4 regions of the Streptomyces sp. NPDC002125 genome follow, and region 4 is predicted to be linked to each of the others. Evidence: riboswitches for the same ligand, from Rfam matches in the RefSeq annotation. Region 4 holds a riboswitch; each other region holds the start of a gene.

Region 1 (6,850 bases), on a different contig from region 4:
AGCTGGTTGTACTTGGCGACGCGGTCCGAACGGGCCGGGGCGCCGGTCTTGATCTGGCCGCAGTTCACGGCGACGGCGAGGTCGGCGATGGTGACGTCCTCGGTCTCACCGGAGCGGTGCGACATCATGCACTTGAAGCCGTTGCGCTGGGCCAGCTCGACGGCGTCCAGGGTCTCGGTCAGCGAACCGATCTGGTTGACCTTGACGAGCAGGGCGTTGGCCGAGCCCTCCTCGATGCCGCGGGCGAGGCGCTCGGGGTTGGTGACGAACAGGTCGTCACCGACGATCTGCACCTTGGAGCCGAGCTTGTCGGTGATGACCTTCCAGCCGGCCCAGTCGTCCTCGTACAGCGGGTCCTCGATGGAGACCAGCGGGTACGCGGAGACGAGCTCCTCGTAGTACTCGGTCATCTCGGCGGCCGAGCGGGACTTGCCCTCGAACTCGTAGACGCCGTCCTTGTAGAACTCGGACGCGGCGACGTCGAGCGCGAGCGCGATGTCGCGGCCGGGGACGTAGCCGGCCTCCTTGACGGCCTCGAGGATGAGGTCGAGGGCGGCGCGGTTGGACTCGAGGTTGGGGGCGAAGCCGCCCTCGTCACCGAGACCGGTGGACAGGCCCTTGGTCTTCAGGACCTTCTTCAGCGTGTGGTAGATCTCCGCGCCCCAGCGCAGGGCCTCGGAGAAGGACTCGGCGCCGATCGGCGCGATCATGAACTCCTGGATGTCCACGTTGGAGTCGGCGTGCGAGCCGCCGTTCAGGATGTTCATCATCGGAACGGGCAGCAGGTGCGCGTTCGGGCCGCCGAGGTAGCGGAACAGCGGGAGGTCGGACGCCTCGGACGCGGCGTGCGCCACGGCCAGCGAGACGCCGAGGATGGCGTTGGCGCCGAGGGAGCCCTTGTTCTCGGTGGCGTCCAGGTCGAACATCGCCTGGTCGATGAGGCGCTGCTCGGTGGCGTCGTAGCCGACGAGCTCCGGGCCGATCTGCTCGATCACGGCGAGGACGGCCTTCTCGACGCCCTTGCCCTGGTAACGGTTGGGGTCACCGTCGCGAAGCTCAATGGCCTCGAACGCGCCGGTGGAGGCTCCGGACGGAACAGCAGCACGTCCCGTGCTGCCGTCGTCGAGGCCAACCTCGACCTCGACCGTGGGGTTGCCCCGGGAGTCGAGGATTTCCCTGGCTACGACGACGTCGATGGACGGCACGAGGCATCTCCTTCTGGGATCTGACACTGGTTGGGCAGGGTCACTGTGGCCTTGCGGCACGAGCCTAACCGGCCCGGCCCGCTGCGTCGGCCGTCCGCCCGCCCCCTGGGACGAAAAAGGACCCAAGGGCCCGTATTACGGGCAAAGCTCCAGAATTTTACTGGCAAGTAACTACAACAGTTGAACGATCGCGCCCGCCGGCGGCCCCCGGCGGCTCCATTCCGCGGAGCGCCGAAACACCTCCGGGAACCCGTTCCGCACAGCACCGAAGGTTTCCGGTGCCGGACACGGCCCCGGCCCGGCGCGCAGGGGGGTGGGCGCACCGGGCCGGGCCTCCGGGGCAGGAGGAAGGACCCCGGACTACTTCAGGTGGAGCTGCTGACCCGGGAAGATCAGGTCGGCGTCGTCGACGATGTCGTCGTTGAGCTTGAAGAGCTTCTCCCAGCCGCCCTTGACCTTCTCGGCGTCGGCGATCTTGCTGAGGGTGTCTCCGGCCTTGACCTTGTACTCGCCGTCGCCCTTCTGGACCTTCTCGCCGGTCGGGGTCGTGACGGTCTTCTCGGCCTTCGGCTCCGCGCGCTTCTCGCTGCGGTTGGCGGGCTGCTCGGCGGTGCGCTCCGGCTGGGTCTTCGTCTCGGCCGCCTTGGCGCCGGAGCCGGTGTCGACACCCGGGTCCACACCGTCGTTCGTCAGACCGCCGGCACCGGCGCAGGCCCAGGCGCCCGGGCCCTGGAGGTCGAGGAGCTTCTCGGCGGTGGCTATCTGCTGGTCCTTGGTGGCCAGGTCGGCACGCGCGGCGTACTGCGTACCGCCGGCGGCGGCCCAGCTGGACTGCGAGAACTGGAGCCCGCCGTAGTAGCCGTTGCCGGTGTTGATGGACCAGTTGCCACCGGACTCGCACTGCGCGACGGCGTCCCAGGTGGCGACGGAGGCGGCGGAGGCGTTGGTCGCGCCCATCAGCGGCACGGCGACGGCGGCACCGGCGACACCGGCCAGGGTGGCGACACGGACGGCCTTGGACGGGCGGCGGTGCTTGCCCTTGCTGGAAAGCAGCATGGTTCTCCTCACCGACGCCTACGAGGTGAGCTGTCGGGTTCGGGCCTGTGAGTTGCCCGGTCGCCCGCACTCGCGGACGACTTCACCCCGAGCCGTGCCCGCGTCCGTCTTCCGACGGCCGGGTCCGGCGCTTACCTGGGTCCCCCGCTCCTGCCTACGGCGCTTTACGCGTCGGTTCCCTTCGTCCGACGGCAGGATTCGGCGTGACGGTCGAAGGTGCCCGCGGTGCGAGCGGCTCCGACCGTAAACACACGCAACCCCTACATTCAAAGATGGACATAACGGTCAATCAACATGAACCGGAATGGTGCGTCGAGCCGTTTGCGCAGGTCGGAGCCAATATGGACGGACCGGACAGGCGGAGCGCGGCAATTGAAGCAAAGAGACCCATGTCTCACTTACGCATAAGTGGACATAGGCCTCTGAACTACCCCTGATTTCGGGGTGTTTTCCCGCTTTGGATCAGTTGTGGATCAACCGCCGGATCAGCTGCCGGACACGGCCTCCGCCTGGGCGTCGGCTGCGTCCGTCCGGGCGTCGGCGGCGTCCGCCGCGACGTCGAGGACGAGGTTCTGGCCGGGGAGGATCAGGTCCGGGTCGGAGCCCAGCTCACTCTTGTTGGCCTCATAGAGCGCGGGCCAGCCGCCGGGGAGCTCCTGCGCGTCGGCGATCGCCCAGAGGTTGTCGCCCGAGCGGACGGTGTACGTGCTGTCCGCACCCTGGCGCGCGTCGGAGTCGCCCCGGGAGGCGTGGCGGCCGGACTCGCGTCCGCTCCCCAGCTCCGAGCCCGTGCTCGCGCTCGCCTCGGGGGCGGGGGTGCCGCGGTGCTTCCCGCCCTTCGCGGCATCACCCTTCGACGCGCCGGACCTCTCCGAGGCCTCGGGCGACGGAGTGGCGGACGGCGACGCGTCGGCACCCGTGGAGGCGTCCACTTCATCGCTCTTGTCCGTCTTTGCGCCGGACTTGTCCTTGGCCTTGTCCGACTTCTCCGAACCGTCGGCCTCGTCGGAGGCCTCGTCGGAGGGGGTCTCGGACCCGGTCGCGGTGTCCGAGGACTCGGCGGAGGGCTCGCCGCCCGGGTCGACACCCGGCAGCGTCCCGTCCAGGGCGAGCCCGGAGATCACGGCGCAGCTGGGCCACGCCTGCGGGCCCTTGTCGTCCAGCACCTTCTCGGCGACGGCTATCTGCTGCGAGCGGCTGGCGAGGTCAGCCCTGGGGGCGTAGTCCTTGCCGCCGTAGGCCGACCACGTCTCCTGCGAGAACTGCAGGCCGCCGTAGTAACCGTTGCCGAGGTCGGCGCTCCACATGCCGCCGCTCTCGCACTCCGCGACCCGGTCCCAGGTCGTGGCGTCTGCGGCCTGTGCGCCGCCGGCACCGAGGAGCGGGATGGCGATGGCCGATCCCGTGACGCCTGCGGCGACGACGATGGCGGGTGCCTGGCGAGGGCGACGGTGTCTGCCGGTCGCGGAGCCCATGGGATTGCCTTCCGTGTGACTGACATGTGACGGGTGAGTCGAACGGTGAACCTAGCCCTACTCGAACGTGTGTCACAAGTCGATGCAGCGGAGATCACGTGAAAGTCACAGAGTTGACAGGCTGTCACTTTTTTCGGCCGGGCGCCCCGGTTCGAACTCGACAGGAAGCGTGCGCAGTCCACGCATGATGAGCCCGCCCCGCCAGCGCAAATCGGCAGGTTCCGCAGCGAGCCGCAGGTCGGGGAGGCGCCGCAGCAGCGTCGCCAGAGCCACCTGGCCCTCCAGACGGGCCAGCGGAGCACCCAGGCAGTAGTGGATGCCGTGCCCGTATCCGAGGTGCTGATTGTCACTCCGCGCGAGATCCAGGGTGTCCGCATCCTGGAATCTGGCCGGATCACGATCCGCAGCGGCCAGAACCACGAGAACGGGGTCCCCCGCCGCGATCTCCTGGCCCCCCAGCGTCACGGGCTCGGTGGCGTACCGCCAGGTCGCGAGCTCCACCGGCCCGTCGTAGCGCAGCAGCTCCTCGATGCCCGTGGCGAGCAGCTCCGTCTCCCCCGCTTCGAGGGAGCGCTCCAGGCGCTCGCGCTGGGCCGGGTCGCGCAGCAGCGCGTACGTGCCGTTGCCGATGAGGTTCACGGTGGTCTCGAAGCCGGCGAAGAGAAGGATGAAGGCCATCGCCGCGGCCTCGTTCTCGCTGAGGTGCTCGCCGTGGTCACTCGCCCGGATCAGCCCGGAGATCAGGTCGTCGCCGGGATTCTCCCTCTTGCGGTGGATGAGTTCGGCGAGATAACCGCGCATCTTCTTGACCGACCTGGCCACCCCGCCGCGCGGGCCGCCGCCGTGGCGGATCATCATGCCCGCCCAGTCGCGGAAGTCGTCCTGGTCCTCGCGCGGCACCCCGAGCAGGTCGCAGATCGCGTAGATGGGCAGCGGGAAGGCGAAGTCATGGATGAGGTCCGCCTTCCCCTCCTCGATGAACGAGTCGATGAGGTGGTCCGTCAGCTCCTGCACGCGCGGCGCGAACTCCGCGACCCGGCGCGGGGTGAACGCCTTGGACACGAGCCGGCGCAGCCGGGTGTGGTCCGGGGGGTCGATGTTCAGCAGATGCGTCATCAGCTCCGCCTTGCGCTCCCCCGGGATGCCCGTCTTGCCCTTGGCGTTCGCCGACCCCGCGTGGTGCGCCGGGTTCTTGGAGAGGCGGGTGTCGGCGAGGGCCTGCCTGGCATCCGCGTACCGGGTCACCAGCCACGCCTCGACCCCGCTGGGCAGCGCCGTGCGGTGCACGGGGCTGTGCTCGCGGAGCCAGGCGTAGGCGGGATACGGATCGGAGGCGAACTCCCAGGTGAAGAGTTCGGGTGCTGCGTCGGGCGCGGATGCCGCCCCGGGGCTGTCGTTCACCCCTCGACGCTATCCGGAGCGCTCCCGCCGCCGTCCGGGGCGTCCCCGGCACCCTCCCGGGCGGTCCCGAGCCCCTCCGCCGCCCGGATCGCGTCCCGGTAGGCGCGGGCGGCGGCCCGCAGGGCGGCCTCCGGATCGGTGCCGTCCTGCTCGGCGCTCACGGCCAGGGCCAGCAGCCGGTAGCCGACGCCGTCCCCCTGGGGGAGCGCGGCGTCGATCCCCGCCGTACGGGCCCGGCTGCCGAGCTTGGCCGCGAGCGCGAGGCCGGGCTGCCCGAGCGGCACCCCGTCGGTGACCGAGGCGCGCTGCTTCTCGATCGCCTTCGTACGCAGCCAGTGCGCGTGGACGTCCTCCGGGGTCTCGGCGGTCTCGTCGCCGAACACATGGGGATGACGGTGGATCAGCTTGTCGACGATCGTGGCCGCGACGTCGTCGACGCCGAACGGCTCCTCGGGGTCCTCCTGCGCGATCCGGGCGTGGAAGACGACCTGGAGGAGTACGTCGCCGAGCTCCTCCCGCAGCTCCTCGCGGTCACCGTCCTCGATGGCCTCGACGAGTTCGTACGCCTCCTCGATGGCGTACTTCGCGAGGCCCTCGTGCGTCTTCTGCGAGGTCCACGGGCATTCACGCCGGATACGGTCCATGACCTGGACCAGATCCAGGAGACGCGCCCCCGGCAGGTCGTACGAACCGGGCAGCAGCTCCAGGTCCGGCATCCGCACCCGGCCGGAACCGCCGAGCCTGGCCAGTCCGTCGGTGAGCGGCTGATTGCCCTCGCCGCCCACCAGCACCACCACGGTCCGGCCGCCCGCGCAGTCGTCCACCAGCTCGTCGGCCGAGGGCACGGCGTGCTCGACGGCGACGCCCGCCTCCCGCAGATACGGCAGCTGCGGGTGCTCCCCCTCCGCGCACACCACCCGGTCGGCGGCGTGCAGCGTCTGCCAGGCGGGCCAGGACAGGAGCCCCGGCGCGACACGGTGGCTGGCGGTGAGCAGGACGATACGGCCGGGATCTTCAGCGTTCACACCCCGAACCTACCCCCGGCCCCGCAGGGTCAGGCGCCTGCCTCGGGCTCCTGCGCCTGGAAGGTGGTGACCTGGTTGATCCAGGGGGACTCGTAGGTGCTGAGCTGGACCTTCGCGTCGTCCCAGCTGCCGTAGCGCGGATTGACGTCGATGTGCAGCGACTTCGACGCCTCGGTGAGCGCCTTCCCGACGGCCTGCTGGCCGGCCGGGGTCTGCAGGTCGGCGCCGAGCGCCTGCGCCAGCTTCGGGAGCTGGACCTCCTTGCGCAGGTCCGCCTCGATCTGGCCGGGGGCGACCCAGCGCTGCTCCAGCATCACCGTCCGAAGCCCCTGGGCGCCACCGGACTGCTGGGCCGCCGCCGCCTGGATCTGCTGGATCTCCTTGCGGCTGACGCTGACCCCGGCGTCCTCGGCGGCCCGGTCCAGGACCCGGCCGAAGATCAGGCTGTGCAGCTTGGCGCGGTTCAGCTGTCCCGACTTCTTCACCAGCTCGTCGGACTGTGCCGAGGTCCGCTGGGCGCTGCGCACGTCCGCCGCCTGCGCCTGGACCGTGGCCACGTCGATCCGGTCGCCGCCGACGACGGCCGCGGCACCGGGATGGGCCTCGCTGCCGCAGGCCGTCAGGAGCGGGGCCGCGAGGAGTGCGGCGGCGGAAAGGGCGAGCGCGGTGCGACGACGGCGGTGCAAAG
Region 2 (6,850 bases), on a different contig from region 4:
GTGGCCGGGCACGATCACCTCGGCCCCGGTGGCCAGCACACGCTCGCAGGCGTCGATCACGTTGCTCAGCGGGCCGGCCCAGTGCACCGGGTGGTCCCCGGGCTGCCGTTCGGTGGAGGCGAAGACGATGTCGCCGCTGAACACGGTGCGCTGGGCAGGCAGATGGACGATCAGGTCGCCCGTGGTGTGCGCGGGCGGGAGGGACGTCACCTGGACCGTGTGCTCCCCCAGGGTCAGTTCGAGCTCGCCCGTGAAGTAGGTCGTCGGCAGCACCTCCTCGGTGGCCGACCAGTCGAAGCCGCCGAAATGGCGGCCGAGATAGGCGCCGAGGGGGGTCGCCGGGTCGCTTCCGGCCACCAGTGCGTGCTGTTGCCGGGGCGTGGGGTCGTAGTGGATGTGCTCCCGGGCCTCCCGGGTCGCGATGATCTCCGCGTCCGGGAGCACGCCCGCGCCCCAGAAGTGGTCCCCGTTGGCATGGGTCACGATCACCCGGTCGATGCTCACTCCGTCGGGCAGTCGCTTCTCGCTCTCGACGAGGAACTGCCCGGCCAGCAGCGGGTCGTACGGGGTGTCGATCCACAGCGCGCCGCGCTGCGAGACCAGGAGGCCGCAGTTGGCCAGGCCCCAGCCCCGCTTCGGCGGCAGCCAGGCGTACAAGCCCGCGCCGAGGTCGACGACGTCCCCACCCGTGATCGGCATGGGGCGATTATGCCGACCACGATCCGTCAGCGCGTTCGAACTCGGCCAACACACAGACCCGGTGACGCGAAATCGACCCTGACTCCCGCCGCCCGCCGCCCGGCGGTGACGGTCCGGCGTCTCGGCCCATCGGCCGATCGGAGGATTTCCCACGCGATGGCCGGGATGTCACCCCGCGCGTTCACGGCTCGCGACAGATACCCACCCCGGAACGACAGAACCCGAATGAGCCGACTACCCACCGAGCTTGGCCGAAAACAGCCGTACCACGGCGCACGGAACCGGCGACCCTTTGCTTGTTCTTGCTCGATTGACCCATGTAACATGCAGAATTGAGCAAACCGGCGACGATTTCACCCAGCCCACCCCTCGGGTGCGAGCAGCAGCGGAAGCGGAGTGCGCACATGTCCTTTGTCGAGACCGAGACAGCGAGCCAGCCGGAGTGCTGGCGCCGTGCCGTGGATGTCGCCGCCGACCGGGCGGCGGCCCTGCCCGCCGGCGGTGAGCGCGTCGCCGTGGTCGGCTGCGGCACGTCGTACTACATGGCGCAGGCGTACGCCGCCCTCCGCGAGGCCTCGGGGCAGGGCGAGTCGGACGCGTTCGCCGCGTCGGAGTTCCCCTTCGGGAGGCCGTACGACCGGGTCGTCGCGCTGACACGGTCGGGCACCACCACCGAGGTCCTCGGCCTGCTGAACCGGCTGCGGGGCACCACCAGGACCGTGGCGGTGACCGCCGACCCGCACACCCCGGTGACGGACGCGGCGGACGAGCTGGTCGTCCTCGACTTCGCCGACGAACGGTCCGTGGTGCAGACGCGGTTCGCGACCACGGCCCTGACCCTGTTCCGCGCCCACCTCGGGCTGCACACCGACGAGGTCGTACGGGACGCGGAGCAGGCGCTCGCCGAGCCGCTTCCCGACGGGGTGCTGGAGTGCACCCAGTTCAGCTTCCTGGGGCGCGGCTGGACGGTCGGGATCGCCAACGAGGCGGCGCTCAAGATGAAGGAGGCGTCCCTGTCCTGGACGGAGTCCTATCCGGCGATGGAGTACCGCCACGGCCCGATCAGCATCGCCACGGCCGGCACCGCGACCTGGATGTTCGGCGCGGCACCGGAGGGCCTGGCGGAACAGGTGCGGGCGACGGGGGCCCGGTGGGTGGAGAGCGGCCTGGACCCCCTGGCCGACCTGGTGCGCGTCCAGCGGCTGGCGGTCGCCCGCGCCGTGGCCAGGGGACTCGACCCGGATCTGCCGCGCCATCTGACACGGTCGGTCGTACTCGAAGGGGCGCCGGGAGCCTGACCCCGCGTCACGGCATGCCGCGTACCGGGCCGGCGGGCGGCCCGGTACGCGGCGACGGCCGTGCGGGTCAGCCCTCTTCGAAGTGGGCGTCCAGCGCGGCGTCGAGATCCGCCGTCCACTCCTTGAGGCTGCTCCGCGCCTCGGCCTCGACCTCGGCGTTGAACCACCGGCGGCTGGACAGGTGGACGGTCACGGTGAACCGGCGTCCGAAACGGCCGGTCTTGACCTCGACCGCGCCGATCTCGGACCAGTCGAACTCCGCTTCCTGGTCGTCCAGCGTGAAGCGGACGCCCGTGGCGTCCACCCGGATGGATCCGCGCCGGTCGCTGACCTCGAAGACGGGTCCGTCCTCGCCGTCGGAACCCTCGCGCTCCACGCCGGCTTCCGTGTCCGCGACGGCGTCCGCGACAGCGCCGGAGTCCGCGTCGTTCCCGGACTCCCCCGCGTCGCCGGATTCCTCCGGCTCCTCGGCGTCCTCGGCCGCGAGCACGACCGCGTCCTCCGGTTCCGGGACCCCCTCGGGCGCCGCCTTCTCCGCCTCCGCCTCAGCCCCCGTTCGCGCGGCGACAGGGGCCGTCAGGCCGGGGATGAACGCCGGGTCTGTCCCCGCGGCGAACTCGGGCTTGGTGTTCGAATCTATGCGCTGCTCCACGGCGGGCAGTATGGACGACGAACCTGTACGAGACCAGTCAACGCGTCCCGACCGGCCTGTCGTCGCGCACCCGGGAACCGCCGGGCACGACGTGACGGCCGGGCACGAGGGCACCGGAGTAGGTGTGCGCACACGAAAGACGGGTGGTACGGGTTCCGCCGAACCCGTACCACCCGTCTCTGCCGTCCGTCACTCTGTTCCCGCCGTCACGCCTCGCGCGTCAGCGGGTCATGTGCCCTCGGGGCTCAGTAGGCCCCGAAGACGTTGTCGATCGAGCCGTACCGGTCGGCGGCGTAGTTGCACGCGGCCGTTATGTTGGCGACCGGGTCGTAGCTGTCCGTCGACGTACCGGGCACGTGGTAGGCCTGGAAGGTCGGGTCGATGACCTGGAGGAGGCCCTTCGACGGGATGCCGGCGGCGGCGTTCGAGTCCCAGTTGTTGATGGCCTGGGGGTTGCCGGAGGACTCACGCATGATGTTGCGGTGGATGCCCTCGTAGCTGCCGGGGATGCCGTGCTCGGCCATGATGGCGAGCGACTCCTTGATCCAGCCGTCCAGGTCGTCGGTGTACGCGGCCGGCTCGGCGGCGGGGGCGGCCTCGGCGGCGGCGGGAGCGCCCTCCGCGGCGATCGGGGTGCTGGTGCGCTCCGAACGGTCGGCGCGGTCGGCGCTCTCGGTACGGTCGGCGGCCTTGTCGGCCTTCTTCTCGGACGTGTCGGCCGACTTCTTCTCGGCCTTGCCGCCGACGGTCAGCTTCAGACCGGGGTGAATCAGGTCGGGATTTCCGCCGACAGACTTCTCGTTGGCCTCGTACAGGGCCTTCCAGCCACCGCTCACGGAATGCTCGCGGGCGATCTTGGCAAGCGTGTCACCCAAGATCACGGAATAGGTGGTGGAGCCCGACTTCTTCGCGGCAATTCCCTTTCCGGACACGGAAGTCGACGTGGCCGCCTTTTCGACGGCGGTCGGCTGGGCCGGGGCGGCGAAGGCACCGGTCGCGCCGAACACGGGAAGGGCGAGAGCGGCTCCACCCGTGGTCACGGCGATGACGCCGCGAGTCAGCGAACTGGTCCTGGAACGACGGTGCTTACCGTTTTCGGGCATGCTGAATTCCTCTCCGTCGCCTACGAAGTGAGCTGTCGGGTTCGGGCTGGAGATGCCCGGCCGCACGTGAATGCGACTTCACCCCGAGCCGCTCCGGATACCGGATCGGCGCTTACTTGGGTCCCCCGCTCCTGCCGTACGAGAAGTGGTCGGGTTCCCGGACGGCGGCAGGATTAGGCGTTCCATCCGGAGTGATGGTGACCGTAGGCGAGAAATAGGGAAACGAACAAGCCCGATCTCGTGATCAAAATTCACCGGCAAGATCGATTCACAGGAATTCATGTAATCCATCGCACACGGCGCCGACAACTCTTCTTGGCGCAGAAGGGAACCGGCCGCTCCGTCCGGGCGTCCGCGGCTTGTCAGGTGACGCTGGTCACGGAGTCCGATTAGGGCGTTTTGCTCCCCCTTGAAGGTCCCCAGGTCACACGAAATGGCCTTTTATGGATTACGGGATCAATTTCAAGAAAGCGATCCAAATCGGGCAGATGCCTCAGATCGCGCATCAATGGGCATACCGTCCGACACCGCGTGGAATCGATCCACGCATGACCGAGAACCCCTACGCCTCGTACCCACGGATCACCGTCCTGCCCGTCCAGCCCGGCGACCCGCCCTTCCGCATCGTCGAGATCGACGGGGAGGTGGTCGGCCGGGCGACCGCCATGACGGATGTGCTGATCGCCGCCTCGGCGGCGGGGATCCCGGTCCACGACCTCGACGATCCGGCCTCGGTGCGCTGGGTGGGCGGCGGCAAGCTCAGGTGGCGGCCGCACTGACGGGAAGGCGAAGCCCGGGGCGGGCCGGCTCGCGCGGGAGGCGCGCCGGCTCCGCACCGGGCCTGGGAAGCGGCCCCGGCCGGGGCCTGCGGGGTGGCGCCGCCCGGGGCACCCCAGCGCGGAGCTCTTCGACCTGGTGCGGCAGGGGGCCCTGCTGCCCGGGACCGGGCGGCGCCACCGCTCAAGGACGCTGAGCGGGCACACCGCGACATCGGGTCCCGGGCCACCGCGGGCAAGCTGCTGCTCGTCCCGTGGCGGCCCTCGGCCCCGGCGTGGGTGCCGTCCCGTCAGTCCTCGGCCCCGGCGTGGGGCCGTCCCGTCAGTCCTCGATCCGGATCGCGGGGGCCGGGCAGACCGCGGCGGCCTCACACGCCTCACACGTGGCGCGTCGTCACTCCATCAGCCCGGCGGCGACCGTCGCGCCGAGCTCCCAGCACGCCTCGGTGTCGGCCTTGGCCGGTTCTCCTGTGACGGTCACGGCGTCGGCCGTACGGCGCCATCCGAGCCCCGTCGTGATGGACTCGATGCCGCGTACGGCGCCGGTGACGTCGTTGCCGCCGTGGACGTAGTAGCCGAACGGCCGTCCCCGCGTCCCGTCCAGGCACGGGTAGTAGACCTGGTCGAAGAAGTGCTTGAGGGCGCCGGACATGTAGCCGAGGTTGGCCGGAGTGCCCAGCAGATAGCCGTCGGCGGCGAGCACGTCGGAGGCCGTGGCCGAGAGCGCGGCGCGCCGGACGACCCGTACGCCTTCGATGTCGTCCGTGGTCGCCCCCGCGACGACGGCCTCGAACAGCGCCTGGCAGTTGGGCGAGGGGGTGTGATGCACGATCAGCAGAGTGGCCACACCTGTGAACCCTGCCGTCCCCGTCCCCCGGAGGCAAACCGGGACGGGCGGCGGCCCGGGCTCCCGCTCAGCCGGCCGCGCGGAAGCTCCGCAGACGCAGGCTGTTGCCCACGACGAAGACCGACGAGAAGGCCATGGCCGCTCCGGCGATCATGGGGTTGAGCAGGCCCGCCGCGGCGAGCGGGAGGGCCGCCACGTTGTAGGCGAAGGCCCAGAACAGGTTCGAGCGGATCGTGCCCAGCGTCCTGCGGGAGAGCCGGATCGCGTCGGCGGCGGCGCGCAGGTCGCCCCGTACGAGCGTCAGGTCCCCGGCCTCCATGGCCGCGTCCGTCCCGGTGCCCATGGCCAGACCCAGGTCCGCCTGGGCGAGTGCGGCGGCGTCATTGACGCCGTCCCCGACCATGGCGACGCTGCGGCCCTCGGCCTGGAGCTTCCTGACGACGTCGGCCTTGTCCTGCGGCATGACCTCGGCGATGACCTCGGCGATGCCGACCTCGGCGGCGACGGCCTCGGCGACCGTGCGGTTGTCGCCGGTCAGCAGGACGGGCGTCAGCCCGAGGGCGCGCAGCCGCCGGACGGCCTCCGCGCTGGTGTCCTTGACCGCGTCGGCGACCTCCAGCACGGCGCGGGCCTCACCGTCCCAGGCCACCGCGATGACGGTCCGGCCGGCCTTCTCGGCCCGGTCCTTGGCGGCCCGGAGCTCCTCGGGGAGCTCGATGGCCCACTCGCTCAGCAGCTTCTCGCGGCCGACGAGGACGGCGTGCCCGTCGACGACTCCCTGGACGCCGAGCCCGGGGACGTTGGCGAAGTCCTCGGGGGCGGGCAGGGTGCCCACCGCCGCGACCGCTCCCGTGGCGACGGCCCGGGCGACCGGGTGCTCCGAGGCGTGCTCCAGCGCGCCCGCGAGGCGGAGGGCCTGGTCCTCGTCCGTGCCCGGGGTGGTGCGGACCTTCAGCAGGGTCATCCGGCCGGTCGTGACCGTGCCGGTCTTGTCGAGGAGGATCGTGTCCGCCCTGCGGGTGGTCTCCAGCACCTCGGGGCCCTTGATCAGGATGCCGAGCTGGGCTCCGCGCCCCGTCCCGACCAGCAGGGCGGTGGGGGTGGCGAGCCCCAGGGCGCAGGGGCAGGCGATGATCAGTACGGCGACGGCGGCCGTGAAGGCGGCGGTGAGGCCGGCGCCGGAGCCGAGCCAGAAGCCGAGCGTGGCGAGCGCGAGCCCGATGACGACCGGCACGAAGACCGCGGAGATCCGGTCGGCCAGGCGCTGGGCCGATGCCTTGCCGCTCTGGGCGGCCTCGACGAGCCGGGCCATCCGCGCCAGCTGTGTGTCGGCGCCGACCCTGGTGGCCTCGACGACCAGGCGTCCGCCCGCGTTGAGGGTGGCACCGGTGACGGAGTCCCCGGCGGAGACCTCGACGGGGACCGACTCACCCGTGAGCATCGAGACGTCCACGGCGGACGAGCCCTCGACCACG
Region 3 (6,850 bases), on a different contig from region 4:
GCCGCGTCGGCATGGTCTGGCGCAGCAAGGCGTTCCGCGCCGGGGCGGTGATCACGGTGCTCGCGCTCTGCGGTCTGTTCATCCTGGCCCTGGTGCGCGAACAGACCGGCACCGAGGGCTTCCTGGTGGGGCTGGGCCTGGCCGTGCTGCCCGTGCCGCTGCTGATGTCGGCGTTCCGCTGGCTCGACCGGGTGGAGCCAGGCCCCTGGCGGAATCTGCTGTTCGCGTTCTTCTGGGGCGCGTGCGCCGCCGCGCTGGTGGCGATCCTGGCCAACTCCTTCGCGACCCGCTGGATAGCGACGGCCACCGCCGACCCGGGAAGCGCCGACACCCTCGGGGCCACAGTCATCGCGCCGGTCGTCGAGGAGAGCGCCAAGGCCACGGCGGTCCTGCTGATCTTCCTGTTCCGCAGAAGGGAGTTCGGCGGAGTCGTCGACGGCATCGTGGTCGCCGGATTCACCGCGACCGGCTTCGCCTTCACGGAGAACATCCTCTATCTGGGCAACGCCTTCGGCGAGGACCAGGAGCTCGGCACCACGGGCTTCGCCTCGGTGACGGCCGGGACCTTCTTCGTGCGCGTGGTGATGTCCCCGTTCGCGCACCCGCTGTTCACGGTGCTCTCCGGCATCGGCCTCGGCATGGCGGCGCTCGGAGGGCGGCGCCACCGGATACGCCGGATCACGCTGCCGCTGCTCGGGCTCGTGCTCGCCATGGGCCTGCACGCCCTGTGGAACGGCTCGTCGGCCCTCGGCCCGTACGGCTTCTACGTGGTCTACGGCGCGTTCATGGTGCCGTGCTTCGCCCTGGTGACCTGGCTGGCGATCTGGTCGCGCCAGCGGGAGCTGCGCACGCTCTCCACCGAGCTCCCGGTGTACGCGGCGGCCGGCTGGCTCGCCCCCGCCGAGCCGCTCGCCCTGGCCTCGATGCGGGCGCGGGGCATGGCCCGGGACATGGCCAGGCACTGGAACAGCCATCCGGACCGCGGCCGGGGCAGGGCCGCCGCCCGCACGGTCGCGGAGTACGAGTCGTTCGCGACGTCCCTGGCGATGCTGCGCCGCAGGGCCCGGCACGACGGCGCGGGCCCCGACTTCGCCCTCCGCGAGCAGGAGTTGCTGCACCACCTGTGGCACCGCAGGCTCGTCGCGTCCCCCGCCCTGACGCACGCCGCCCACGCGACGGGCCGGGTGCGCGTGCCCCGGCCACCCGCGCCTCTCCCGTTCCCCCGTCAGATGCCCTACGGGGACGCGGCCGTGCGGCAGCCGCCCGCGCCGCACCGCCACTACGGCGGCTACAACCCCTACCGGGAGGACAGCGGCGGCGCCCAGGGCGGCCGCTGAAGGTCAGGCGGAGGCTTCGGTGAGCTCCGCCAGGTCCTGCTCGGTCAGCCGCAGATCGGCCACCGCCACCAGCGCGGGCAGCTGTTCGACCGTACGGGCGGAGGCGATCGGCGCGGCCACGGTCGGCCGGGCGGCCAGCCAGGCGAGGGCGACCGTCGCGATCTCCGCGTCGTGCTCCTGGGCGACCTTGTCGAGCGCGGCAAGGACCTTGCGCCCGCGCTCGGTCTCCAGATGCTTGCCCGCACCCTGGGCCCGGGCGCTCTCCACGGAGGCCCCCGGCCGGTACTTGCCGGTGAGGAAGCCCGAGGCCAGCGCGTAGTACGGGACGGCCGCGAGCCCGGCGCCGGCCGCCGTCTCCTGGAGCGCGCCCTCGTAGGTGTCGCGCGAGACGAGGTTGTAGTGCGGCTGGAGCGCCACGTAACGGGCCAGGCCCTCGCGCTCGGAGAACTCCAGGGAGGCCCTGAGCCGCTCGGGGCTGATGTTGGACGCGGCGATCTCCCGCACCGAACCGGCCTTCACCAGCTGGTCGAGCGCGGTGACGATCTCCTCGACGGGGACGCTCTCGTCGTCGAAGTGCGTGTAGTAGAGGTCGATGTGGTCGGTGCCGAGCCTGCGCAGCGAGGCCTCGGCCGCCGCCTTGATGGTGGTCGCCGAGAGCCCCTTGTACTCGGGGTGGGCGCCGACCTTGGTGGCGATGACGACATCGTCGCGGCGGGAGCGGGCCGCCAGCCACGTGCCGATGAGCCTCTCCGACTCACCGCCCTCGTTGCCCGGTATCCAGGCGGAGTAGGAGTCGGCGGTGTCGATGAAGTTGCCCCCGGCCGCCGTGTACGCGTCGAGAACCGCGAACGTCCGCTCCTCGTCGGCCGTCCAGCCGAAGACGTTGCCGCCGAGTGCGAGGGGGAAGACCTGGAGGCTCGAAGAACCGAGCGGGCGCAGAGATGTCATACCCAAGGTCAACCGATCGCCCGAAGGAGCTATTCCGCTTCAGCGGGCGCATGGGCCGCACACGGGACCGGCGGCCCTGACGTCGGGGGGTCGTGCGTCAGGGCCGCCGGGGTACCGGTGCGCCGGGTGCCGGCGCGTGGGCTCAGATGGTGAGGCCCTTGCCGCGCAGCCAGCTCATGGGGTCGACGCCCGAGCCATCGGCGGTGTGGATCTCCAGGTGGAGGTGCGGGCCGGTCACGTTGCCCGTGGCGCCGACGCGGCCGATGGTGTCGCCGGTGGTGACCTTCTGGCCCGCGGTGACGTCCATCGAGGACTGGTGGCAGTACCAGATCTCGGTGCCGTCATCGAGCTCCAGGACCGTGCGGTAGCCGTACGAACCCGACCAGCCGGCCGACTTCACCGTGCCGCTGTGCACGGCCTTGACCGGGGTGCCGGTCGGCGCCGCGAAGTCCAGCCCGGTGTGATAGCCGGAGGACCACATCGAACCGGCCTGACCGAAGGTCGAGGTGATGGTGTACGAGGAGGTCGGGACGGCGTAGCTGGCGGCGAGCTTGGCAAGGCGCTCGGCCTCGGCCTTCTTCTTCGCCGCCTCTTCGGCCGCCTTCTTCTCGGCGGCCGCCTTCTTCTCGGCGTCGCTCTGCTGCTTCGCGGCCTGGGCCGCGGCCGCCTCGGCGGCCGCCTGCTCCTGAGCGGCCTTCGCCTCGGCGTCGGCGCCGGCCTGCTGCTGCTCGGCCTGCTGGAGAATCCGGGCGCGCAGCGCCTCGCCCGCGTCGGTGGCGCCCTGCTCGGCCTCGGCGGCGGTGATGCCCGCGGTGGTGAGGGGGGAGGACGCGGCGACCGTCTCGTGGTCCGAGTCGGAGTCGCCGGACATGAACGCGCCGACACCGGGAAGGGACTTGGCGTCGGGGAGGTTGTCCGCGATCGAATCGGGAAGGGAGATGGAGACCGGCGGCTTGCTCTGCGCGGTGGCCATGCCACCCGCACCGACGGCCGCGATGACACCGACACCGAGGACGGTGGAGCTACGGGCGAGGCCGCGCTGCTTGGCTACGCGGTGCCTGCCGCGTACGGGACGGATGGACTCCTCGGTGGGGTTCCATTCCTCCCATGACCTGTCCTCATCACCGAAGCTTCCGGGCCTGAAGGATGACGGGGCCTCGGGGGCAGGCTGGTTTGACGCCACGTGGGCGCACTCCTTTCCTTCCTTCTCGCCTACCGGGTTAGCTGACGGGTTCGGAGCAGGAAGGTCTCCTACGGGCCCCTTCGTCTCTCACGAGACACAGGTGTCCGATTCACCCCATGTAGGTGGTTCCCCGGTTCCCTTGCGGAATTCGGCGCTGCGCACGGTGCCGCCTCTTGCGACGACAGGTACAACCGCGCTGCGTTATCGAACGTTAATAGACACCCGGGTCCGATTCCAAGCTGTTCCCACAGATCGTTCAGCGCTCTGGCCTGGACTTTAAGGGCCCAAACGGTCGCAAACGGGCGAGTTGAGCACCCCGCGACACCCCCTCAGTTTCTGACGGTGTGTCAAATGTTATGCGGAGAGATGCCCCTCGGCTACGGAGTGTCGCCGTCGGTCATTCACTGTCCCGTCCCACGATCTTCACGGTCGTCCGCCGGTCCGGCTGCCCCCGGGCCGGCCGGCCGACCGCGAGGAGCGCCAGGTCGTCCGTCGACCTGCCCCCGGTGTGCAGCCGCACGTCGTCGGTGAGCGCGGACAGCAACTCCTCCGGCCCCGGGAAGATCCGGCCGCGCAGCCGGGCCTCCGGGTCGTAGAACACACCGTGCGCGTCCCGCGCCTCGGACAGCCCGTCCGTGAACGCCAGGAACGTCGAACCGGCCGGCAGCGGCCACTCGTCCGAACGGTCCGGCCAGGTGCCGAGCCCCATCCCCAGCGGCAGCGCCGGCACGGTGGGCGCCAGCACGTCGAGCGCCCCGTCCGGGTACAGCAACAGCGGCTCGGGATGGCCCCGGTTGATGGTCCGCAGCGTGGCCGAGCCCGCCGGGATCTCGGCGAGCACCGCGGTCACGAACCCCTCCGTGGAGTCGAACCCCCCGCGCCGCGCGCCCTCACGCGCCAGCGCCCGCTCCAGCCGCTGGACCACGCCCTCCAGCGACCGCTCCTGCTCGGCGGCCTCCCGGAACGCCCCGATCACCACGGCCACCGCCGCCACGGCGTCCAGCCCCTTGCCCCGTACGTCCCCGACCACCAGCCGCACCCCGTACGGGGTGTCCGTCACGGCGTACAGGTCTCCGCCGACGAACTCGTCCGCCTGCGCCGCCTCGTAACGCGCCGCGATCTGGAGTCCGCCGATCCGGGACTCGGGCATCGGGAGCACCGCCCGCATCGCGGTCTCGGCGATGACCCGGGCCGAGGCCAGCTGCTCGTTCCCGCGCCGCACGACGCCGTTGATGACGACGGCGAGCACGGACACGGTGAACAGGGTGAGGAGATCGGTCAGCGGGGCGACCCTGAACACCACACCGTCCGAGATCCGGATGGCGAGCACGACGAGGATCGCGGCCACTCCGACGCGGACCGTGGAGGCCAGCGAGAAGAACGGGGCCGCGACCAGCGCGGCGGCGGCGAAGAGCGGAACGGCGGTCACCTCGGCCGGTGTGCCCAGGTCGAAGGCCACACCGACGCAGATCATCAGCGCGGGCAGCATGCGCACGAACCGCCGCGCACGGGCGTTCCCGGCAGCACCCCCTCGCCGTCCGTCCCGCATCCCCACCTGTGCGCTCCTGCCCCGTCCGTCCACGGCTGCGGACGGTACCGCGCCCCACCCAGGCTGGCCGGAGCCGCGCCGAGCGGCGACCCGTCATCGGCCAAAGGGAGGAGCGCGCCGGAGCCCCGCCCCGCCGGAGGTCAGCCGGAGAGCCGGTGCTGCGCGTAGACCGTCAGTGCATCCCGTACGAAGACGGCCGTTCCGTCCCCGTGCCGATCGTAGTTCTTCGCGAAGCGCGGATCGGCGGCGTACATCTCGGCGAGGCCCGTCACATAGGAGCGCGTGGGCTCCCTCGTGACCGAGAGCCAGTCGCAGTGCCGGCGCGCGATGTCCTGCACCTCCTCGGCGCCCGCGTCCCGTCCGGCCGCCCTCGCCCGGCCGTAGTCCCGGGCGATGGTCTCGTGCTCCTCCTGGAACCGGGCCCGCTCGGCGGGGCCCAGCCCGCGCCACCACCGGCCGCTCCGCTCGTACGCCTCCCGGCCCCAGCGCTCGGTGACCTCCTGCTCGTACACCGTGTGATCGAAGCCGTCGAACACTTCCTCGGCCATGAGCCCCTCCCCTTCCTCGGTCCTCCGGAGAGTGGTCCGCACCGAGGAGATCTGCCGCCCGATGCGCTCCCGCTCCTGCTCCAGCAGGCCCAGATGGGCCCGCAGTGCCGCGGAGGCGTCCCGCTGCCCCTCCAGTACGTCCTTGATCGCGGGCAGCGAGAGCCCCAGCTCCCGCAGCAGCAGGATGCGCTGGAGCCTGACCAGGGCCTCCTGGTCGTAATAGCGGTAGCCGTTGGCACCCGTGCGGCTCGGCACCAGGAGGCCGAGGTCTCCGTAGTGCCGGAGCGTGCGGCTCGTGGTGCCCGCGTGGCGGGCTATCTCCTGTATGGACCACTCCATGCGGGAAACGGTAGATCTTTACGCAACGTCAAGGTCAAGCCCGGAGCGGACGACCGCACGCGGGCATACGACAGAGGCCCGGATCCTTGGAAGGATCCGGGCCTCTGTCTTCAGTAGCGGGGACAGGATTTGAACCTGCGACCTCTGGGTTATGAGCCCAGCGAGCTACCGAGCTGCTCCACCCCGCGTCGTTGTGAGAGCAACTCTACGCCATCCCGGAGGCTGCCCTGACCACCCCGCCCTGCCGCCCGTCCACACCTCCGGACACAGGGGAACCCCTCATCACCGATTTCTCGCACCAACAATGGGTGCTTTTCCCGCAGTTGGCAGGCATAGTGCCGTGATCAAGGGTGTTTGCCGCACCCCCGAACCTGCTCATCGCCTGTCTGGAGGGCCTCCCACCATGTCCACACCGCTCAGACCTGCCCGGACCCCCGGTTCCGCACAGTCGCCGCTCCGCGCCTCGCTCGTCAACGGGCTGATCGGCGCCGTGTTCGGGGCGGTGATCAGCGCCGCCGTCAACTACCTGGTCATCGGTGTGCCCGACAGCGCTTCCGCCAACGCGCTCAACCACGCGATATCCGGGCTGTTCAGCGGGTTCGCGGCCGGGTTCATCGGGCTCATGGTCCATCTGCGCGGGACGGCGCGGGAGCGGGAGGACGCGACGGCGTCCCCGGCCGGAGGCGCGGAAGCACCTCCGGCCGAGGGCGCGGCAGCAGCACCGCAGGCGTGACCCCGTGCCGTGCCCCGGCCCGCACCCGGGGCACGGCACCGCGCGATTGCGGGCCCTGCCCGGCGGCGGGACGCTGGAAGGACCAGCCATTCGGTGTTCGGTCCCGTCTGCGCGGCATCCAGAGGTGCCTGCGTCGACCTCAGCAGCCTCACCCGATGCACGGAGCCAGGGGAGGCCGGGCGCACGCGCGCTAGGAGACGACCATGGACGGCA
Region 4 (6,850 bases):
CGACCACCGGCTTCACGGCGGCGGTGCGGCGGGCGAGCCGGGTGAACTTGCGCGGGTTGCCGAGCGACTCCAGGTACAGGAGGGCGACATCGGTGCCCTGGTCCTCGTACCAGTACTGGAGGAAGTCGTTGCCGGAGACGTCGGCCCTGTTGCCCGCGGAGATGAAGGCCGAGAGTCCGGCGCCCCGCCGGTGGAGGCCGGACAGCACGGCGATGCCGATGGCGCCGGACTGGGTGAAGAGCCCGATGCGCCCGGCCTTCGGCGACTCGGGGGCGAGGGAGGCGTTGAGGCGGACCTCGTCCGAGGTGTTGATGATGCCGAAGGCGTTCGGGCCGATGATCCGCATGCCGTACGAGCGTGCCTGCCGGACCAGTTCGCGCTGCTTCTCCCGGCCGTCGGCGCCGCGCTCGGCGTAACCGGCGGACAGGACGACGAGCCCCTGGACGCCGTGTTCGCCGCAGTCGGCGACGGCCTCGGGGACCCGGTCCGCGGGGACGGCGACGACCGCGAGGTCGACCTGTTCGCCGATCTCCCCCACGGAGCGGTACGCGGGCACCCCGTCGACGGTGCGCAGATCGGCGTCGAAGGACGTGTTCACGGCGTACGCGCGCCCGGTGAAGCCCGAGGCGAGGAGGTTGCGCAGCACCGTGCGGCCCACGCCGCCCGGCGCGCGTCCCGCGCCGATGACCGCGACGGAGCCCGGGGTCAGCAGGCGCTGGACGGAGCGCGCTTCGGCCCGCTGCTCACGGGCGCGCTGGACGGCGAGGGACTCCGCGGTGGGTTCGATGTCGAGGGTGAGATGGACGGAGCCGTCCTCGAAGCTGCGCTGCTGGGTGAAGCCGGCGTCCCGGAACACCTTGATCATCTTGTTGTTGGCGGGCAGCACCTCGGCGGCGAAGCGGCGGATGTCACGCTCCCTGGCGACCGCGGCGATGTGTTCGAGGAGCGCCGACGCCACACCGCGGCCCTGATGGGCGTCCTGGACGAGGAAGGCGACCTCGGCCTCGTCGGCCGGGGCGGAGGCGGGCCTGCCCCGGTCGTCGATCCGGTCGTAGCGCACGGTCGCGATGAACTCGCCGCCGATCGTCACCGCCAGTCCCACCCGGTCGACGTAGTCGTGATGGGTGAAGCGGTGCACGTCGCGGGCGGAGAGACGGGGGTACGGCGCGAAGAAGCGGTAGTACTTCGACTCGTCGGACACCTGCTCGTAGAAGCTGACGAGCCGCTCGGCGTCGTCCGTGGTGATGGGCCTGATGCGCGCGGTGCCACCGTCGCGGAGGACGACGTCCGCCTCCCAGTGGTCGGGGTACGCGTGATGCGGACTCTGCTCCGGCGAGGGCTCCATGGGCAAAGCCTACGGCGCGTCGCACCGGTCGCGCCGGGTTCGCGGCGAAGGCACGCTGAGGGGGCCGCCGGGCGTGAGCGGGCCGGCGGTGAGCCCAGGCCCGGCAGCGCGCACCGCATGAGAGACTGGTCTAGACAACCATTGATACGTGAAGGGCAGAACCATGGCTGAGCGCCGCGTCAACGTCGGATGGGCCGAGGGCCTGCACGCCCGCCCCGCTTCCATCTTCGTCCGTGCCGCCACGGCCTCCGGCGTCCCCGTGACGATCGCCAAGGCGGACGGCAACCCCGTGAACGCCGCGTCCATGCTGGCGGTGCTCGGCCTGGGCGCCCAGGGCGGCGAGGAGATCGTGCTCGCGTCCGAGGCCGACAACGCCGAGGTCGCTCTGGACCGTCTGGCGAAGCTGGTCGCCGAGGGGCTCGAGGAGCTCCCGGAGACCGTCTGATTCCGGCCGTTCCGGATCGGAGAATTTTTCACGGAAATGCCGCGGCACCCCCACGGGGGCCGCGGCATTTCTGTTTCCGTGACCGGCTTCACGGAGCACCGGAAAAACTGAATCAGGGCAGCAAAAAGAAAGCCCTGCGCGAATTACCTTCTTTGTATACGGCGCCATTGTTAATGACGGACTCCCGCGATGTTTACGGGGTGTTGCGAAGTCCTCACCCGCATCCCGCCCGCCGCGCTGCCCTGCCGGTCCGTGCGGCGCAGCCGGTGGGCGGCGGCGGCCCGCTCGGCGTGCTGGGCGGCCAGGGACCTGGCCCGTTCCGCGTCGCCGCGCGCCACCGCGTCGACGAGGGCACCGTGCTCGGCCCAGGAGTCCGCGGGGCGGGCCGGCTGCTCGACGGAGTACATCCAGGCGATCTTGTGCCGGAGCTGGGTGAGCAGCGCGATCAGCGCGGGGCTGCCCGAGGCCTGCGCGAGCGTCTCGTGGAACCAGCCGCCCAGCGAGCGCAGATCCTCCCCCTCCCCCCGGCGGACCCGCTCCTGACCCAGTCTGACCAGGCCTCGGAGCACCTTGAGGTGCGCGTCGGTACGGCGCTGCGCGGCCCGTGCGGCCCCGAGGGGTTCCAGGAGCATGCGGATCTCCAGGAGGTCCGCCGCCTCCTGCTCCGTGGGCTCGGCGACGCAGGCGCCGGCGTGCCGGCGGGTGACGACGAATCCCTCGGACTCCAGGGTGCGCAGCGCCTCGCGCACCGGGACGCGTGAGACGCCGTAGCGTCGCGCGAGTACCTCTTCGGTGAGGCGGCCACCGCGTTCGAAGACACCGGAGACGATGTCGTCACGGATCGCCGTGCATACCGAATGCGCGGGAATGCGCATGTCCGAACCTCCGCCTTAATCCCCGCGAAACGCGGCCGACCGACGCCTGTTCTGTGACTCTATTGCAACCGGCGGGAATTTCCGATGGCGGGGTGGAATCCATGGATATCTTTTAGCCAGGGAGCACTTCCACGCGCGCTTGGGCGGGCGCCCCTCCCGGGCACACGGAGAAGGCCCCGGCGGGTGGGCCGGGGCCTTCGTCGTACGCCCGGGAGGGGCGCTGTCACGCTGTGCGGAGTCAGACCTGGACGCCGTGGGAGCGGAGGTAGGCGACGGGGTCCATGTCGGACCCGTACTCGGGGGTGGTCCGGGCCTCGAAGTGCAGGTGCGGTCCCGTGGAGTTGCCGGTGGAGCCGGAAAGGCCTATCTGCTGACCCGAGGTGACGCTCTGGCCGACGGAGACACCGATCGAGGAGAGGTGGCCGTACTGGGTGTAGGTGCCGTCCTTCATCCGGAGCACGATGTTGTTGCCGTACGCGCCGCCCCAGCCCGCCTCGACGACCGTACCGGCGCCGACCGCGACGACGGAGCTGCCGGACGCCGCCTGGAAGTCCACGCCGGAGTGGCTGCCGGAGGACCACAGCGCGCCACCGGACTTGTAGCCGGTGGTCACGTGCGAGCCGGCGACCGGGAGGTGGAAGGCGTTCAGCCGGGCGCGCTCGGCGGCGCGGGCGGCACGGGCCTCGGCCTCGCGGACCTCCTTGGCGCGGGCTTCGGCCTTGCGCTTCGCCTCTGCCTTCGCCTCCGCCTTGGCCTTCGCCTCGGCCGCGGCCTTCGCGGCGAGCTCGGCCTGGTGCTTCTGGGCCTTCGCCTGGGCGTCGATCTGGGCGGCGAGCGTGGCGTCGAGGGCGACGGTCTGGGTCAGACCGGTGCTGCTCGCGGGGGCCTCGGAGTCCGCGGCGAGCGCCGGGGAGGCCGTGGCGCCGATGACGCCGGTGGTGGCCAGGGCCGCGATGCCGGCGACCTGGGCGCTCTTGCGCGTCAGGCGGCTCGGGGCACGGTGCTTCCCGGTGGCACGGATGAACGCCATGGAGGAGCTGGTCCTTTCCTTCCTTCTCGCCTACCGGGTTAGCTGACGGGTTCGGAGCAGGAAGGTCTCCTACGGGCCCCCTGCCTCGCGCGAGGCGCAGGGATCCGATTCACCCCAGGGACTTCATGGGTCCCCGGCTCCCCAGGCTCGCGCCTGACGGGGACTCGGCGATGACTGTCCGGCGCCGCGGTCGCGGCATACGTCTGGCGGACAGCCGGGCTGACGCTAGGTCGGGCCGCTTCGCATCTCCAAACGGAACGGGCCTTTTGTCGGACATCCCACAGGGCATTTCGCACCTATAACGACAAACAGGACATGCGGCGGAACCCCGGCGAGAGTGCCCTCGCCGGGGTCCTTTCCGTACTGCTTCGCCGGTTCACGGAGGCCGTTTCCGCCCGTCCGTACCCGGTGGCCGTCAGCCGGTGACGACCGACACCTCGCCGATGCCCAGCGCCCGGACGGGCTCGGCGATCTTCGAGGCGTCACCGACGAGCACCGTGACCAGCCGGTCGACCGGGAACGCACTGACCACGGCCGCGGTCGCCTCGACGGTGCCCGTCTCGGCCAGGCGCGCGTAGAGCTGGGCCTGGTAGTCGTCCGGCAGGTGCTGCTCCACCTGGTCGGCGAGCGTGGCCGCGACGGACGCCGCGGTCTCGTACTTCAGCGGGGCGACACCCACGAGGTTCTGCACGGCGGTCTCGCGCTCGGCGTCGGTGAGTCCTTCGGCCGCCAGCGTGCGCAGGACCTTCCACAGGTCGTCGAGCGCGGGCCCGGTGGACTCCGTGTCCACGGAGCCGCTGATCGCGAGCATCGCGGCACCGGCCGGCCCGGAGGAGGAGCCGGGAGCCGTCGACCGCAGTACCTGGCCGAAGGCCCGGACGCCGTAGGTGTAGCCCTTCTCCTCGCGCAGCACACGGTCCAGCCTGGAGGTGAGCGTGCCTCCCAGGCAGTAGGTGCCGAGGACCTGGGCGGGCCACACGCTGTCGTGCCGGTCCGCGCCGATACGGCCGATCAGCAGCTGGGTCTGGACGGCTCCGGGCCGGTCCACGACGACCACGCGGCCGGTGTCGTCCGCGGTGATCGGCGGGACCGGGCGGGCCTGGCCCGCGTTGCCCGACCAGTCGCCGACGGTGTCGTCGAGCAGGGCGTCCAGGTCCACGCCGGTGAGGTCGCCGACGACGACCGCGGTCGCGGTGGACGGACGGACATGGGCGTCGTAGAAGGCGCGCACGGCCGCGGCGTCGATCCGTCCCACGGTCTCCTCGGTGCCCAGGCGCGGGCGCGACATGCGTGCCGTGGCGGGGAAGAGCTCCTTGGAGAGCTGCTTGGCGGCCCGCCGGGCCGGGTTGGCCTGCTCATGCGGGATCTCGTCGAGGCGGTTGCGCACGAGGCGCTCGATCTCGTCCTGCGCGAAGGCGGGGGCCCGCAGCGCCTCCGCGACCAGGCCGAGGGCCTTGGCCAGCCGGGAGACGGGGACCTCCAGGGAGACACGGACGCCCGGGTGGTCGGCGTGCGCGTCGAGCGTGGCGCCGCAGCGCTCCAGCTCGGCGGCGAACTCCTCGGCGGAGCGCTTGTCCGTGCCCTCGGACAGGGCGCGCGCCATGATCGTGGCCACACCGTCCAGGCCCTCGGGCTCGGCGTCCAGCGGCGCGTCGAGGAAGATCTCCACGGCGACGACCTGCTGGCCGGGGCGGTGGCAGCGCAGCACGGTCAGGCCGTTGGGCAGGGCGCCGCGCTCGGGCGCGGGGAAGGCCCAGGGCCTGGCCTCGCCGGCGGTCGGCTGCGGGTGGTACTCCATCGCTACTCCAGTCACGGCGGCGTCGGTCACTTGTCCGCCCCCTCGTGCGCGTCGGTGCCCTCGGTGTCGTCGGCCGGTTCGACCGGCTCGTAGACCAGGACCGCCCGGTTGTCGGGGCGCAGGTGCGCCCGGGCCGCCTCCTTGACCTCGTCGGCCGTCACGTCGAGCACCCGGCCCACGGCGGTCAGGGCGAGCTGCGGGTCGCCGAACAGGACGGCGTACCGGCACAGTTCGTCGGCGCGGCCGGCGACCGTGCCGAGCCGGTCGAGCCACTCGCGCTCCAACTGCGCCTGGGCCCGTTCCATTTCCTCCGGGGTGGGGCCGTTCTCCGCGAAGCGGGCCAGCTCCTCGTCGACGGCCGCCTCGATCTGCGGCACCTCGACACCGCCGGACGTCTTGACGTCCAGCCAGCCGAGCGAGGGCGCGCCCGCGAGCCGGAGCAGCCCGAATCCCGCCGCCACCGCCGTACGGTCGCGGCGGACCAGGCGGTTGTGCAGCCGGGAGGACTCGCCTCCGCCGAGCACGGTGAGCGCGAGGTCCGCGGCGTCGCACGCGCGGGTGCCGTCGTGGGGCAGCCGGTAGGCGGCCATCAGCGCACGCGCGGGGACCTCCTCCTGGACCACTTCGCGCAGCTGCTCGCCGATGATGCCGGGCAGCGTGCCGTCGCGCGGGGGCTGCTTGCCGTCGTGGGAGGGGATGGAGCCGAAGTACTTCTCGATCCAGGCGAGCGTCTGCTCCGGGTCGATGTCCCCGACCACGGAGAGCACCGCGTTGTTCGGCGCGTAGTACGTACGGAAGAACGCCTGCGCGTCCTCCAGCGTCGCCGCGTCCAGGTCGGCCATCGAGCCGATCGGGGTGTGGTGGTACGGGTGGCCCTCGGGGTAGGCGAGGGCGGTGAGCTTCTCGAACGCCGTGCCGTACGGGACGTTGTCGTAGCGCTGGCGGCGCTCGTTCTTGACGACGTCGCGCTGGTTCTCCATGGACTCCTCGTCGAGCGCGGCGAGCAGCGAGCCCATCCGGTCGGCCTCGAGCCACAGGGCCAGCTCCAGCTGATGCGTCGGCATCGTCTCGAAGTAGTTGGTGCGCTCGAAGCTGGTGGTGCCGTTGAGGGAGCCGCCCGCCCCCTGCACCAGCTCGAAGTGCCCGTTCCCCTTGACCTGGCCCGAGCCCTGGAACATCAGGTGCTCGAAAAGGTGAGCCAGACCGGTGCGTCCCTTGACCTCGTGGCGGGACCCGACGTCGTACCAGAGGCAGACCGCGGCTACCGGGGTCAGATGGTCCTCGGAGAGCACCACGCGCAGGCCGTTGGCCAGACGGTGCTCGGTCGCCGTCAAGCCGCCGGAACCGGCCTGGGCTG

What was found. A riboswitch is a leader RNA that binds a small molecule or an ion and turns the genes downstream of it on or off. The one in region 4 is predicted to bind cyclic di-AMP.
Region 1: it holds a riboswitch for cyclic di-AMP, as region 4 does, so the genes downstream of both, ACWCQM_RS31505 (transglycosylase family protein) here and ACWCQM_RS29715 (M23 family metallopeptidase) in region 4, are expected to answer to the same signal.
Region 2: it holds a riboswitch for cyclic di-AMP, as region 4 does, so the genes downstream of both, ACWCQM_RS24400 (transglycosylase SLT domain-containing protein) here and ACWCQM_RS29715 (M23 family metallopeptidase) in region 4, are expected to answer to the same signal.
Region 3: it holds a riboswitch for cyclic di-AMP, as region 4 does, so the genes downstream of both, ACWCQM_RS05840 (M23 family metallopeptidase) here and ACWCQM_RS29715 (M23 family metallopeptidase) in region 4, are expected to answer to the same signal.

Annotation. Positions count from the first base shown of each region.
Region 1 is NZ_JBSFDD010000025.1:19,335-26,184, reverse strand. It holds gene eno (phosphopyruvate hydratase) at 1-1,205, opposite strand, end outside; gene ACWCQM_RS31505 (transglycosylase family protein) at 1,566-2,261, opposite strand; cyclic di-AMP (ydaO/yuaA leader) riboswitch at 2,262-2,433, opposite strand; gene ACWCQM_RS31500 (transglycosylase family protein) at 2,747-3,736, opposite strand; gene ACWCQM_RS31495 (cytochrome P450 family protein) at 3,842-5,137, opposite strand; gene ACWCQM_RS31490 (nucleoside triphosphate pyrophosphohydrolase) at 5,134-6,162, opposite strand; gene ACWCQM_RS31485 (SurA N-terminal domain-containing protein) at 6,192-6,848, opposite strand.
Region 2 is NZ_JBSFDD010000015.1:75,557-82,406, reverse strand. It holds gene ACWCQM_RS24415 (MBL fold metallo-hydrolase) at 1-699, opposite strand, end outside; gene ACWCQM_RS24410 (SIS domain-containing protein) at 1,104-1,997, shown strand; gene ACWCQM_RS24405 (hypothetical protein) at 2,065-2,649, opposite strand; gene ACWCQM_RS24400 (transglycosylase SLT domain-containing protein) at 2,895-3,752, opposite strand; cyclic di-AMP (ydaO/yuaA leader) riboswitch at 3,755-3,942, opposite strand; gene ACWCQM_RS24395 (hypothetical protein) at 4,301-4,531, shown strand; gene ACWCQM_RS24390 (flavodoxin family protein) at 4,923-5,375, opposite strand; gene ACWCQM_RS24385 (heavy metal translocating P-type ATPase) at 5,443-6,850, opposite strand, start outside.
Region 3 is NZ_JBSFDD010000003.1:10,441-17,290, forward strand. It holds gene ACWCQM_RS05830 (PrsW family intramembrane metalloprotease) at 1-1,337, shown strand, start outside; gene ACWCQM_RS05835 (aldo/keto reductase) at 1,341-2,285, opposite strand; gene ACWCQM_RS05840 (M23 family metallopeptidase) at 2,428-3,468, opposite strand; cyclic di-AMP (ydaO/yuaA leader) riboswitch at 3,480-3,632, opposite strand; gene ACWCQM_RS05845 (PP2C family protein-serine/threonine phosphatase) at 3,866-5,023, opposite strand; gene ACWCQM_RS05850 (MerR family transcriptional regulator) at 5,158-5,904, opposite strand; tRNA gene ACWCQM_RS05855 (tRNA-Met) at 6,019-6,092, opposite strand; gene ACWCQM_RS05860 (hypothetical protein) at 6,308-6,637, shown strand; gene ACWCQM_RS05865 (FAD-binding oxidoreductase) at 6,841-6,850, shown strand, end outside.
Region 4 is NZ_JBSFDD010000022.1:28,918-35,767, forward strand. It holds gene ACWCQM_RS29700 (bifunctional acetate--CoA ligase family protein/GNAT family N-acetyltransferase) at 1-1,345, opposite strand, end outside; gene ACWCQM_RS29705 (HPr family phosphocarrier protein) at 1,509-1,790, shown strand; gene ACWCQM_RS29710 (GntR family transcriptional regulator) at 1,961-2,665, opposite strand; gene ACWCQM_RS29715 (M23 family metallopeptidase) at 2,904-3,695, opposite strand; cyclic di-AMP (ydaO/yuaA leader) riboswitch at 3,709-3,875, opposite strand; gene ACWCQM_RS29720 (M16 family metallopeptidase) at 4,111-5,493, opposite strand; gene ACWCQM_RS29725 (M16 family metallopeptidase) at 5,520-6,850, opposite strand, start outside.